Regions from separate parts of the Cytobacillus sp. FSL K6-0129 genome, predicted to be linked through region 4. Evidence: riboswitches for the same ligand, from Rfam matches in the RefSeq annotation. Region 4 holds a riboswitch; each other region holds the start of a gene.

Region 1 (3,175 bases), 2.4 Mb from region 4:
TAGCAACTGCCGATATCGGCATGGCTATCGGTACAGGTACAGATATTGCCATGGAAGCAGGAGACATTACACTTATGCGTGGTGATCTAAATAGTATTGCTGATGCAATCATGATGAGTAAAAAAACCATTCGTAATATTAAACAGAATCTTTTTTGGGCGTTTGGCTATAATACAATCGGTATTCCTATTGCAGCTGCAGGTTTCTTAGCACCATGGTTAGCAGGTGCTGCGATGGCGTTTAGCTCTGTGTCCGTTGTATTAAATGCACTTCGTTTGCAACGTGTAAGATAAAAATAACAAGTTCCGTATGAATTTCTATAAAACATTCTATACAATAAACTGAATGAGAAAAACAAGCTAATTTAAATAGTTAGTTTGTTTTTCTATTTTTATAGAAGACATGAAGAAGATTGGTAAAAAAATTTTGTCCTTTAAGATAAATTATTTTCTTTTAATATGGAATATACCTTTAATTAATTTTTGCCCCACAACTTTAACACCATTGATTTATTTCAACAATTCTATGATTTTTTAATTTATTTACCAAAAAACTATTACTTTTCTGGTTTAAGCATACTCGTTTGAAGGTAAAAAAGTAGAGTTGGTCAGCTTGAACAATTTTTAATGGATTTCAAGACTTTTTTACACAAATAAGAAATGCTATTATTTATTATGGTCTTAAATTTACCGCTAAAAGAACGAAATGTATATTTTAGATTTAGATAAAAGAAATAAATTGTATTCTATGAAATGATGTGATATGATTACTCATACAATCTCAGATACAATATATAGTTATTTTTTTACTTCTTAACAACTACATATAGTAATTGGTTGAAGGAGTCCAAATGGACTTAAAATGGGAATCCGGATAAGCCGGAGCTGTACCCGCAACTGTAAGTGTGACGAAAAGAGGAAACCACTGTTCTTTTGAAAGAATGGGAAGGCTCTTAGTAGATTGATACACAAGCCAGGATACCTGCCTTCTTAATCAAAAGTTTCAATTCTTCGGGGCTTGAGAAGATGAAACGACAGTTGATGAAAAGAGTGTATTGTACACTTGTATTTATACTGTCGTTTGATCCGCTCAAGGTGTAACTGGGGCGGTTTTTTTTATGCCTAAATTTGATAGAAATAGTTTGAAGGAGGAAGGAATTTGAAAACAATGATTGATACGACAGTCAATTTTGAACAATTATATCAACAATTCAACAACTTACCAATTAGTGCGTTAGAAAAGCGTGCAGATCAATTAAATCACTTAGAGTTAGATAGTTTCTACGATCAGTTAATACTAGAATGTCTTTCTTACATAAATGTTAATGAACCTGATTGGACATATGTGGCTGCCCATTTATATTTAAAGAAGATTTATCAACAAGCAGCTGAGAACCGAGGGTACAGTGGTCAGGCTTATGGTGATTTTCATTCTTTAATTCAACAATTAAGTGATATTGATATTTATAGTCCTATTTTATTATCTAGTTATACAAAAGAAGAAATTGATGAATTAGGCAAAGAAATTGTCCCTGAAAGAGATCAGCTCTTTACTTATCTCGGGATCAAAATGCTTACGGATCGTTATGTAGCAAAAGATCGCCAAAAGAGGATTTTTGAATTGCCTCAAGAACGCTGGATGGTTATTGCAATGATTCTTATGCATCAAGAAGAAAAAAATCGGCTGCAATTAGTAAAAGAAGCTTACTGGGCAATGAGTAACTTATTTATGACCGTAGCTACACCAACTTTATCTAATGCAGGTAAGAATTGGGGACAACTATCTAGCTGCTTTATCGAAACAGTTGATGATAGTCTAGATTCAATTTATGACAGTAATACAGACATTGCTGCACTATCTAAAAATGGTGGTGGAATCGGCGTTTATTTAGGTAAGATTCGTAGTAGAGGTAGTATGATTAAAGGGTTCAAAGGCGCTTCATCTGGGGTGCTTCCATGGATGAAACAACTAAATAATACAGCTGTAAGTGTCGATCAACTTGGACAAAGACAAGGGGCAATTAGCGTTTATTTAGACGTTTGGCACAAGGATATCTTCTCTTTCCTTGATGCAAAGTTAAATAATGGTGATGAAAGATTACGTACACATGATTTATTTACCGGTGTATGTCTACCTGATTTATTCATGGAAAAAGTAGAAGAGCGTAGTAACTGGTATTTATTTGACCCACATGAGGTTCGACAAAAAATGGGCTTCTCACTAGAAGATTATTATGATGAAGAAGTTGGTGCAGGTACTTTTAGAATGAAATATCTAGAATGCGTCAATAATGAAGAGCTATCGAAGAAGGAAATTCCTGCTATCGATATTATGAAGTCTATCATGCGTAGTCAATTAGAAACTGGAACACCATTTATGTTCTATCGGGATGAAGTGAACCGTATGAATGCAAACGCACATGCAGGTATGATCTATTGTACAAATCTTTGTACTGAAATCGTTCAAAATCAAAGTGTAACAACAAGAGAAGAAGAGTATACAAAAGATGGTAAAATTGTCATCGAGAAAACACCTGGAGATTTCGTCGTATGTAACCTGTCTTCTATTAACCTTGCCAAAGCAGTGAATGAAGCAGTCATAGAACGATTGATTCCTATTCAAGTAAGAATGCTGGACAATGTAATTGATATTAATAAAATCCCTGTTATCCAAGGGCAGTTAACGAATAAAAAGTATCGCGCGATCGGCTTAGGTACTTTCGGCTGGCATCATTTATTAGCTACTAATAAGGTCGTTTGGGAAAGCCCTGAATCATTAGAATTTGCAGACCGACTTTACGAGAAAATTGCTTACTTAACAATTGAAAGTTCTATGAATCTAGCTGAGGAAAAGGGAGCCTACCCCGCATTCAATGGTTCAGATTGGCAAACAGGTGCCTATTTCGAAAAAAGAGATTACCTGAATGCTGATAGCGAACTTGATTGGCAAGGACTAATGGAAAAAGTGAGAGCAAAAGGAATTAGAAACGGCTATTTACAAGCGGTAGCACCAAATGCGTCAACTGCATTAATTGCAGGTAGTACACCGAGTATTGATCCAATCTTCAACAAGCAATACTCAGAGGAGAAAAAAGACTATCGTATTCCTGTAACTGCACCAGACCTAAACGCTCAAACTACGTGGTACTATAAATCTGCTTACCATATCGATCAAA
Region 2 (3,175 bases), 630 kb from region 4:
CCAGCGAATCATACAGCCAATATTAAATGCACCTCTAATGGGGTCTAATTCAAATGATGTACCAGGGACTCTTGTTCCATTAGGTACAACCGTTCCTGGCACAACAGGACCAAGTAGTTTTGTACATTCAGGATAATCAAGCGCTAATATTCCACAACCAATTGTATCGAGCAAGATATAATGTGCCGTGCGATAAGCCTCTTCACTTGTTATTTCATAATCCAATACATAATCAGCAATTTCCGTTAAAATAACATCGGTTTCAACCTTTTCATTCGTTTTCAGCATTTACTCGTACTCCTCCTCAATTTGGTAAAGTATGACGTGCACCTGAATAAATGACCCGCGGTCTAAATAAGCGGTTGTTTTCATGCTGTTCAATGACATGGGCACATAAACCAACCGTTCTTGCACTAAAGAAAATCGGTGTGTAAAGTGGGATAGGAATTCCTAACATGCCATAAACCGGTGCGGCATAATAATCTAAATTAGGGTATAGCCCTTTCTCAACTTCCATGATTCTTTCTCCTGCTTCACATTTTCGAAGCAACGAATCATCTCCATTTTGTATGGATAACTCCTGTAGAGCTTCCTTCATTATTAATGCTCTTGGGTCCATTTTTTTCATATAAACTCTATGACCAAAGCCCATAATCTTTTCTTTTTTAAATAGTTTTTTATAGAAGAGACCTTCCACGCCAGCGACACTTTCCGCTTCATTCAACATGTACATAACCGCTTCATTTGCACCGCCATGCAAGCTACCTTTTAAACTTGCAACTGCGCCCGTTAACGCTCCAAATAGATCGGATTGCGTGGAAGCAATTACTCTTGCTGCAAATGTTGAGTTTGGCATTTCATGTTCACTATATAAAAGTAATGATTGGTCAAATACTCTTTCTTCTAAATCGGAAGGTACTCTACCAGTTAACATATAGAAAAAGTTGGCACTATATGATAGGGATTTATCCGGTTCAATTCTCTCCAGACCTTGTAATATACGATAACTGTTAGCTACAATTGTCGGAACTCCGCCAAGTAGACGATAAGCTCTTTCTTTATTTGCTTGCTTCGACCTATCATCTAAGGTCGAATCATATCCAGCCAAGCTTGAGATGCCAGTGCGGAGCCCATCCATTGGATGTGTTCCTTTTGGTAAATGAGTAAAAACCTCCATTACGGCCGTTGGTATTTCATAATAGGACTTTAACGTATTAGCTAATGAATTTTTTTCCTCGTCTGTTGGTAATTGATCTTCTAGAAGTAAATGGATAATATCTAAATAGCTTTTCGTTTTTGAAAGTTGAATTAAGTCATAACCTTTTATGACAATCTCTCCATGAACAGTATCTAAAAATGAGATGCTGGTCTCAGAAGCTATGATTCCCTCTAACCCTGGTATATACTTCTCCTCCATGCTCACAATCATTTTCCTCCCATCCAATTACATCGTGCCTGACAATGCTGTAAGCCCTTTCAGCATTCTTTAAATATATTTGGATCTTCTCTTCTTCTACAGAGAGTGTTCGGATGTCTTCTTTATACTGATCTAATACTTTTCTTAAACTATAACTCTCAGCAGAATAGCTGTTCATCATGATCGTTGATTTCATTATGTTCACATAATAAGGAACGGTTCCAAACAAAGCTTTTTCCTCCGTTCTTGCTCACCTTTTTACCATATCAATCCATTAAAAAAACAACTTCTAGAAAGAAGTTGTTAAGTTCAAACGAATACTAAAATAAACATGCGACCTTGGCATGTATTCATTACCCGTACTTAACACCTCCTATATCCACGTAGGAATTGATGTTTACACTAAACAGGCAGGTCTCCTGGCTTATGGTCAACATGATACGAAACCTTCCCATCTCCATTTTTAGGAAACAGTGGTATCTTTCATATCACTCGCAAATACAGTTGCGGGACAGCGACGGAATCCAACCGTACTTCCCTTTTAAGTAAATAGACAAGCTAGCATTCTATTTACACCTATTTTTGAAAATATTCAATTGTTCTATTTAAATATATCAATATTTTAGAAAATTGACAATTATTTTCTTAATTGTACTACTTTTCACTTTTAACTAACACTTGTTATTATAACAATTTAAATGTCGCCTACAAACATCTCTTAAAAGAAATACAATTTTAACATAACATTTACCATTTTACAGAAAAAAATCTATCGCCCATAGACAGACAAGACGGCTTTTTGTTATAGTATATTAGTTACCATTGATAACTATTTTAAATGAGGTGAATATTATTATTGCTAGCCAAAGGTTCTTTCATCACTTTATGATGCTTTATCGCCCTTTTGAGAATAGACTAAACAGCTTATTAACGAAACATCAATTACAACGGGCACAGTGGACAATTCTTTATTATCTCTACCATTTTGGTCCAACAACTTTAGTAGAGATTGCTGCATATCAAGGTGTCGAAAAGCCAACAGTTACGAGGACCATAAATCAGCTTGAGGAATATGGATATGTAGAAAAAATCCCAAGCATGGATAAACGTGAAAAGAAAATGAAAATAACGAACGAAGGTGAACGCATATACAAAAAAATCCGCATTCCGATTGATCAGTTCGAAATGGAAATATTAGAGGGAATCACACCTGAGGAACAAGAAGAATGTATTCGTATTTTTGATAGTATTAAAAGCAATTTGTAAGGAGGAAGAAAAGAATATGAGTTCAACAAAAGAAAAATTATGGACCAAGGACTTTATCACCGTTTCTTCCGTAAACTTTTTTCTAACATTAGTGTTTTATTTATTAATGGTTACGATTGCGGTGTATGCCGTTGAAGCACATCATGCGACCGCCAGCCAAGCTGGCTTAGTTACTGGCATATTTATTATAGGAACATTGGTAGGAAGATTGTTTATCGGTAAATATATTGATCGTATTGGACGGAAGAAGACTTTAATCATTGGCTTACTATTATTTAGTTTATCAACAAGTCTTTATTTTATTGAAATTGATGTCAATTTCTTACTTATTACCCGCTTTATCCACGGTTTAACATTAGGGATGGCAAGTACAGCAAGTGGTACAATTGTCGCTTCAGTTATACCGCAAACAAGGAAAGGTGAAGGAATCGGCTATTTTAGTATGAGTAATACTTTAGCGACAGCAATAGGACCTTTTATCGGTATGTTAAT
Region 3 (3,175 bases), 2.8 Mb from region 4:
ACATGGTTGAACCTCTATCAACCTTTAGTCAATCAATGAGAGAAGCAGCAGGTAACCTCCGTGCAATATCATCTAATATAGATGAATCTATTCTTCAAATTGACATTGATGAAGGTTTAAAACAATTGACATCTGGTGTTGAAGAAATGGTATCTAACTATAATCAATTCCACCAAGGGTTACTTGCTTATACAGGCGGTGTTTCTGAATTAAGTACATCATATAATGACATCCATGAAGGAATTAGCGGTTCTCTATCTGGAGCTGAGCAACTAACCAAAGGAGCTGGCTCGCTTCATAATGGAACTGGACAATTACATGATGCAACTAAAGACATTCCTGATGAGGTGACAAAAGAAGTGGATGAAATGATATCGCAATATGATAAATCTGATTATGAGCCAATTTCTTTTGTATCAGATAAAAATAATGAAAAGTTGGAACTAGTCCAATTTGTCATCCAAACAGATAAGATTAAAATAAAAGATAACAAAGAAGATGTAAAAGAAACAAAAGATAAAGTAGGATTCTTCGAGAAACTTCTTAACTTATTTAAGTAAACTTGAAAAACACGCCACTGCAATCTAGGAGGCGTGTTTCTCTTTTTGGTGGTAAATTTATATAAACCTTTCATGTTACATCAAACGATCGGTCAAAATGAAGAATTAGGCTTTCTTCTACTCGGGTTGTAGGAGTGGATTTAATCAATGACTCTAGCTTATATTGTGGTTGGAAGAAAAATGATAAAGAGCCTAACTTTTTCATCATTTTAAGCTGAGAATACATATTCTAAAAAATAAATTGTAAATTTTCCGAAAAATTGATATATTGTTAGTGTGAAAACTAAATAAGCTAAATAAACAGGTGCTTGTTCATCAAGCTTAAAAGGGAAACCGGTTAGACTCCGGTGCTGTCCCGCAACTGTATATGCGAGCGGATTGTACATAACCACTTATTCATTATTGAATGGGGAAGGAGCAAATCCGCCACGACCATAAGCCAGGAGACCTGCCTGTTTTAGCCAACATCATTACCTACGCGGATAGGGGGTGTTAAGTGCGGATAGAAGAACATGTATATAACACTACACATGTTTATTTGTTTGTCCACTCGTTACTTAACAACTTCTTTTAATAGGAGTTGTTTTTTGTTTGAAGGAGGTTTGCTTCTTAGTACTGATTTGAGCAAGCGCTCAATCAAAGGAGATAGAAAGATGTAAAGGGAGTGCACGATGGCGAAGCTAAAAAAAACGCTAGAAGAAAAGGGAGATATTTTTTCTCCTGAAGATTTTCTTGAAGAGGAACAACTCATTGCACAAACGGCAGAATTATTTATTAAGAATGAAGTGTTGCCCCAAATAGATTCATTAGAAAAAAAGAACTATGAAGTGGCTAAGAATCTGTTTAAAAAATCAGGGGAACTTGGTCTACTTGCTATTGATGTACCTGAAGATTATGGCGGGTTTGCACTTGGTAAAAAATTATCCGGGCTTATTGCTGAAAAGATAGGATACGGTGGGGCTTTTAGTGTTTCCTATAATATTCATGTAGGTGTTGGTACATTACCGTATGTTTATTTTGGTTCAGAAGCACAAAAACAAAAGTATTTACCACAACTCATCTCCGGGGATTGGATTGGTGCTTATGCCTTAACGGAAGCAGGAGCTGGATCAGACGCACTTTCACCTAAAACAAGAGCTATTTACAACAGCAAGAGTGATAGTTGGATAATAAATGGGGAAAAACAATGGATTACCAATGCTCACATAGCAAATGTGTTTGTTGTGTTTTGCCAAACAAATGACGGGATGACTGCTTTTATTGTTGAAAAAGACACAGCAGGCGTATCTATTGGTGTAGAAGAAGAAAAGATGGGTATTCATGGATCATCAACAGCTACACTTATACTGGAAGATGTCGTTGTGCCATCCGCTAATATACTAGGAGAAAAAGGAAAAGGTCATCAAGTTGCCATGAATATATTAAATCTTGCTAGATTGAAGCTAGCTTTCTCGAATATTGGCACAGCTAAACAAGCCTTCAACTTTTCTCTAAACTATGCGAAAGAGAGGCAACAATTTAATAGAACGCTGGTTGAATTTACTTTGATACAAGAAAAATTAGCTGATATGGTGACATCTATTTATGCAAGTGAAAGTGCCGCTTATCGCACAGCAGATATGATTGATCAAGCTCCAACGGATGAAGGAATCACCTCTTTAAAAGCATTCGCAATGGAATGTGCCATAAACAAAGTGCGATGCTCTGAAATGCTTGGGCATGTAACAGATGAGGCCGTTCAAATTCACGGTGGATACGGTTATATGAGAGATTACGATGTTGAGCGACTATATAGGGATGCTCGAATCAGTCGTATCTTTGAAGGAACAAACGAAATCAATCGCTTAACCATAGCAAAAAACTTACTTCACAAACACTCATCTAAAGATATCACAATCAATACCCCTACACCATTACACCAAGATAGAAACAGCCAATTTATTGAGTTAGGAAAAGAACTGTTATCGCTGTCTTTGGAAGCGGTTTCAAATGCAAAGATTGATATAAATAGAGAACAGCAGTATGCACGTCTTTTAGCTAATATCATCACAGAACTATACACAATGGAATCGACTTATATGCGGACATCAAAACTGCAACATCGAAAACAAAATCAAAAGTGGAAAGATTTAGCGACTGATATTATATGCGAACAATGCTTTCAATATTTGAAACAACAAACGATTAGCCTGATTTCAGCAGCGATACTTGATGAAAAAGAACGATTCGTTGCATTCACAAACATTGAAAATTACCAAATCCCACTCTACAGCAATCTGTTATTGAAAAAAAGGCAATTAGCACAAATACTTATTGATCAACCAAAATTACTGAAATGAAGGGAGCTTAAATGATGGGTGAGAAAATCGGTTTTATTGGATTAGGGAATATGGGTTTACCGATGGCGCAAAGCTTATTATCAGAAGGCAATGAAGTGTACGGCGTCGACCTCAACAAAGATGCTGAAGCGGCATTGCTAAGGTCGGGAGGTGTGATTGGATTATCTATCAATAATATCATAAAGCAAGTAAATTTTATTTTCACAAGCTTACCTTCAATGAAAGCGGTGGAAGAAATCTATTTAGGTGAGGAAGGATTGATTACAAAAGGACGTG
Region 4 (3,175 bases):
TCATCATCGATAAAGGAAGCAAGTGTCTATGGTCTGGTCCCCATAGCAATCTGGTCAGATGCGGAATGACTAAGCCGACAAATCCGATTGTACCTGACACTGCTACAGCGGCACCAGTTAAAATCGATCCGGCAATTAAGACCATCATCTTACGTTTCTGTACATTCACCCCGATATGACGAGCTCTTTCTTCGCCGAATGACATCGCATTTAATTCCTTGCTATTAGCAATGAGCATCGCAGAACCAATGATAAAGAAAGGAAGGATGATTTGAACATAGTCCCAACCTCTCATCGATACGCTTCCTAACAACCACCCAATAATCTGTCTCAGTTCATCCCCGGTTAAAGCAATCATTAAGGAAATAAATGCACCTAGAAAAGAACTGAAGATAATACCGGTTAAAATGATTGTCTCTACTCTCATGCCACGATCAATTTGTCGCGCAAAGAAAAGGACAACAATTATCGTTAGAAAAGCTGTTGTAATACTAAATAACGGTAAAGTAAAGGTGCCAACAAACGGAATGGATAAACCGAGAAAGATCGTTAATACAGCACCAACAGAAGCTCCTGAAGACACCCCCAATGTATAAGGGTCTGCTAAAGGGTTCCTTAATAAACCTTGAAAGGCAGCACCTGCTATTGCAAGTGATGCCCCGACGAAGCCCGCCAATACGACTCTAGGCAAGCGAATATTCATAACAATATTACTATGCATTGGATTAACATCATTACTTATCGGTAAACGTAAGATTTCCGCTCCAATGATATTGAATATATCTAACGGTAGCACTGAAACAGTCCCTATAGAAATCCCCATCATCATTGCTACACATAAGAAAACGAACGCACAGAGATAAGCAACACCTCTATTATTTAAATACTTCTGGGTAAATCGCTTTTGCAAGCTCCTCTACTCCTTCTACAAGTCTAGGACCTGTACGAGTTACCTTATCAGAGTGCACATCATAGACTTGCTTCTCTTTAACGGCTGTTACATCTTGCCAACCTTCTCGACTTAAAAGGGTTTCTACCGCATTTTCCGTATAATACCCGTATGTAGTGATAATCACATCAGGATTTTTTTCGATGACAGCTTCCTCGTCAATTTGTGGCCAACCTTCTTCTTCAATTACATTTTCCGCTTGGATCAAATTGAGCATATCATCAATAAATGTTTTTTGACCGGCAGTATATAAAGAAGGAGCTGCAGAGATTTCTACAAAGACAGATTTTTTCTCTTCAACAGACTTAGCTTTTTCTTCGATTTCTGCCAAACGGGTTTTCATTTCCTCAACTGTTTGACTTGCTTCTTCTGTTGCTCCTGTTGCTTTACCAATCATTTCAATGGAATCATATACTTCTTCAAAATTCTGTGCATCATTGACAATTAGAACAGGAATACCAGCATCTCTTAATTGATCTAAGCCTTCAGTACTATTATGCGCTCCTGAATTATGTGCTAATACAACATCTGGATTTAAAGCAATAATTGCTTCTACATTAAATTCTTGTCCACCGATTTTTTCTATATCAGCTACTTCTTCTGGATAATTATCAAAATCAGATACACCGACTACCTTCTCACCTAACCCTAATTCGAAAGCGATTTCAGTATTACTCGGGATTAATGAAACAATCGCTTCTGGTTCCTCTTCAATCACCACTTCTTGATCCGCAGCATCCGTTAATGTTACAGGAAAATCGCTAGTTTCAGTACTCTCTTCAAACTTCTCTTCTCCATCTTTTTTCGGTTCAGCTGTGTCATTCCCACATCCAGCAAGAATACCTGCTGATAGTAGAATCGAGACTAAAAATAAATACCATTTCTTCATGATTGACCCTCCTTAAAATATAAAACATCCCCATTAGTAGGAGATGTTTGGAAGGAATAATCACGACAAAGAAGCCTTACCAAACACCCCCTATCCTCGTAGGTTACAGTGTTTATGGAAGATAGGCAGGTTTCCTGGCTTATGGTTTATAATCAAAGGCTCCTCCTATACAACATATATAGCAGTTTTCTTTGTTTATTAACCAGTTACAGTGGCGGGACCGCATTGGTTTTACACCAATTTCCCCTATTAAGTCAAAAATTGACACCTATTTCCTTAAATCTACAATTTTCTGTCGATTTTATTATACCTTATCATATTTTGTGGTGCATTATTATTTTTATGAATCAGTTACTTGCCATTCTTTCAGTTTTTTATCAAAAACCAATCTCGCGTCTGGAGTGGCTTCCTTCCTCATTGCTTCGAACTCATCATACATATCATCCATATTAGCGAAATCTCCAACTGTCCAGAGCGGTATATTAATTTTTGTACGTGTCTGCTCACTCTGTTCAAAAGAAATTACCAGGCCTTCCTTCATTAAATTTCTTAATGCCCTTAACGCGCCTTCTGGAACTTGCGGATATGTTTTTTTCTTTTTTAGGCCTAATAAAGATTTTTCTACTTTTAAATGCTCCATCTTCATAGCAGCAACGTCGCCAAGCATTTTGTAAAAGTCCTGCCAGTCTCGGTAATAGACCTTATTTAACCAACCGTCATCATGCGCTAAATAACAATAACGATTGCTTAAATGGTTATAGAAAGGTTTCTTTAAATGCTCCTTTACATGACTAAGATATAGGAGCTCAGCAATTGCTTGAGCAGGCAATTCATTTAACGATTCTTCCTCCTCGAAATCTATCCAGCAAAAATCACCATAACTATAAACATCTTCGTTTATTAGTGCTGGCAGGTCTTCATGAGCCACCCAATCAAACATGGTATGTACATTCAGTTCCCCATTATCATACTGATGCTTCACTAATAGAAGATGCCCTGTCCTGTTCTGTAATGATTGCATAAACTCAGAAAATTCAATTCCATAAGAAATAACGGACTGGTCCTTTTCGTTTAATAAGATATAGATGAGATCTCGAACACTATGATTTTTCTTTCGCAATTTAGAAACCTCCGAACTGAAAATAGAAAGACGAAGAGCAAATTAAATTGTACCACCTTTGTTATTACCGTCATACCACACAACTATTTCGTTTTACTGCAATAATTTATACTAACTACACGTAAATCATAAACAACCGATACAATGCGTCATTTCATCCATTTCATTTTAGCAAAGATAAGGAAATACGATTATTAAAAAAACATTACAAAATAAC

The links. A riboswitch is a leader RNA that binds a small molecule or an ion and turns the genes downstream of it on or off. The one in region 4 is predicted to bind cobalamin.
Region 1: another riboswitch for cobalamin. It lies ahead of MHI57_RS05000 (ribonucleoside-diphosphate reductase subunit alpha); the one in region 4 lies ahead of MHI57_RS17560 (ABC transporter substrate-binding protein).
Region 2: another riboswitch for cobalamin. It lies ahead of MHI57_RS21005 (hypothetical protein); the one in region 4 lies ahead of MHI57_RS17560 (ABC transporter substrate-binding protein).
Region 3: another riboswitch for cobalamin. It lies ahead of MHI57_RS03220 (acyl-CoA dehydrogenase family protein); the one in region 4 lies ahead of MHI57_RS17560 (ABC transporter substrate-binding protein).

The regions. Positions count from the first base shown of each region.
Region 1 is NZ_JBBOXM010000001.1:1,048,698-1,051,872, reverse strand. Features, by position in the region: gene MHI57_RS05005 (heavy metal translocating P-type ATPase) at 1-293, shown strand, start outside; cobalamin riboswitch at 826-1,003, shown strand; gene MHI57_RS05000 (ribonucleoside-diphosphate reductase subunit alpha) at 1,168-3,175, shown strand, end outside.
Region 2 is NZ_JBBOXM010000001.1:4,122,355-4,125,529, reverse strand. Features, by position in the region: gene MHI57_RS21015 (bifunctional 2-methylcitrate dehydratase/aconitate hydratase) at 1-288, opposite strand, end outside; gene mmgD (citrate synthase) at 305-1,426, opposite strand; gene MHI57_RS21005 (hypothetical protein) at 1,371-1,646, opposite strand; cobalamin riboswitch at 1,810-2,012, opposite strand; gene MHI57_RS21000 (MarR family winged helix-turn-helix transcriptional regulator) at 2,240-2,683, shown strand; gene MHI57_RS20995 (MFS transporter) at 2,700-3,175, shown strand, end outside.
Region 3 is NZ_JBBOXM010000001.1:656,653-659,827, reverse strand. Features, by position in the region: gene MHI57_RS03225 (YhgE/Pip domain-containing protein) at 1-560, shown strand, start outside; cobalamin riboswitch at 846-1,030, shown strand; gene MHI57_RS03220 (acyl-CoA dehydrogenase family protein) at 1,232-2,899, shown strand; gene MHI57_RS03215 (NAD(P)-dependent oxidoreductase) at 2,914-3,175, shown strand, end outside.
Region 4 is NZ_JBBOXM010000001.1:3,487,626-3,490,800, reverse strand. Features, by position in the region: gene MHI57_RS17565 (FecCD family ABC transporter permease) at 1-910, opposite strand, end outside; gene MHI57_RS17560 (ABC transporter substrate-binding protein) at 876-1,838, opposite strand; cobalamin riboswitch at 1,946-2,125, opposite strand; gene MHI57_RS17555 (hypothetical protein) at 2,179-2,958, opposite strand.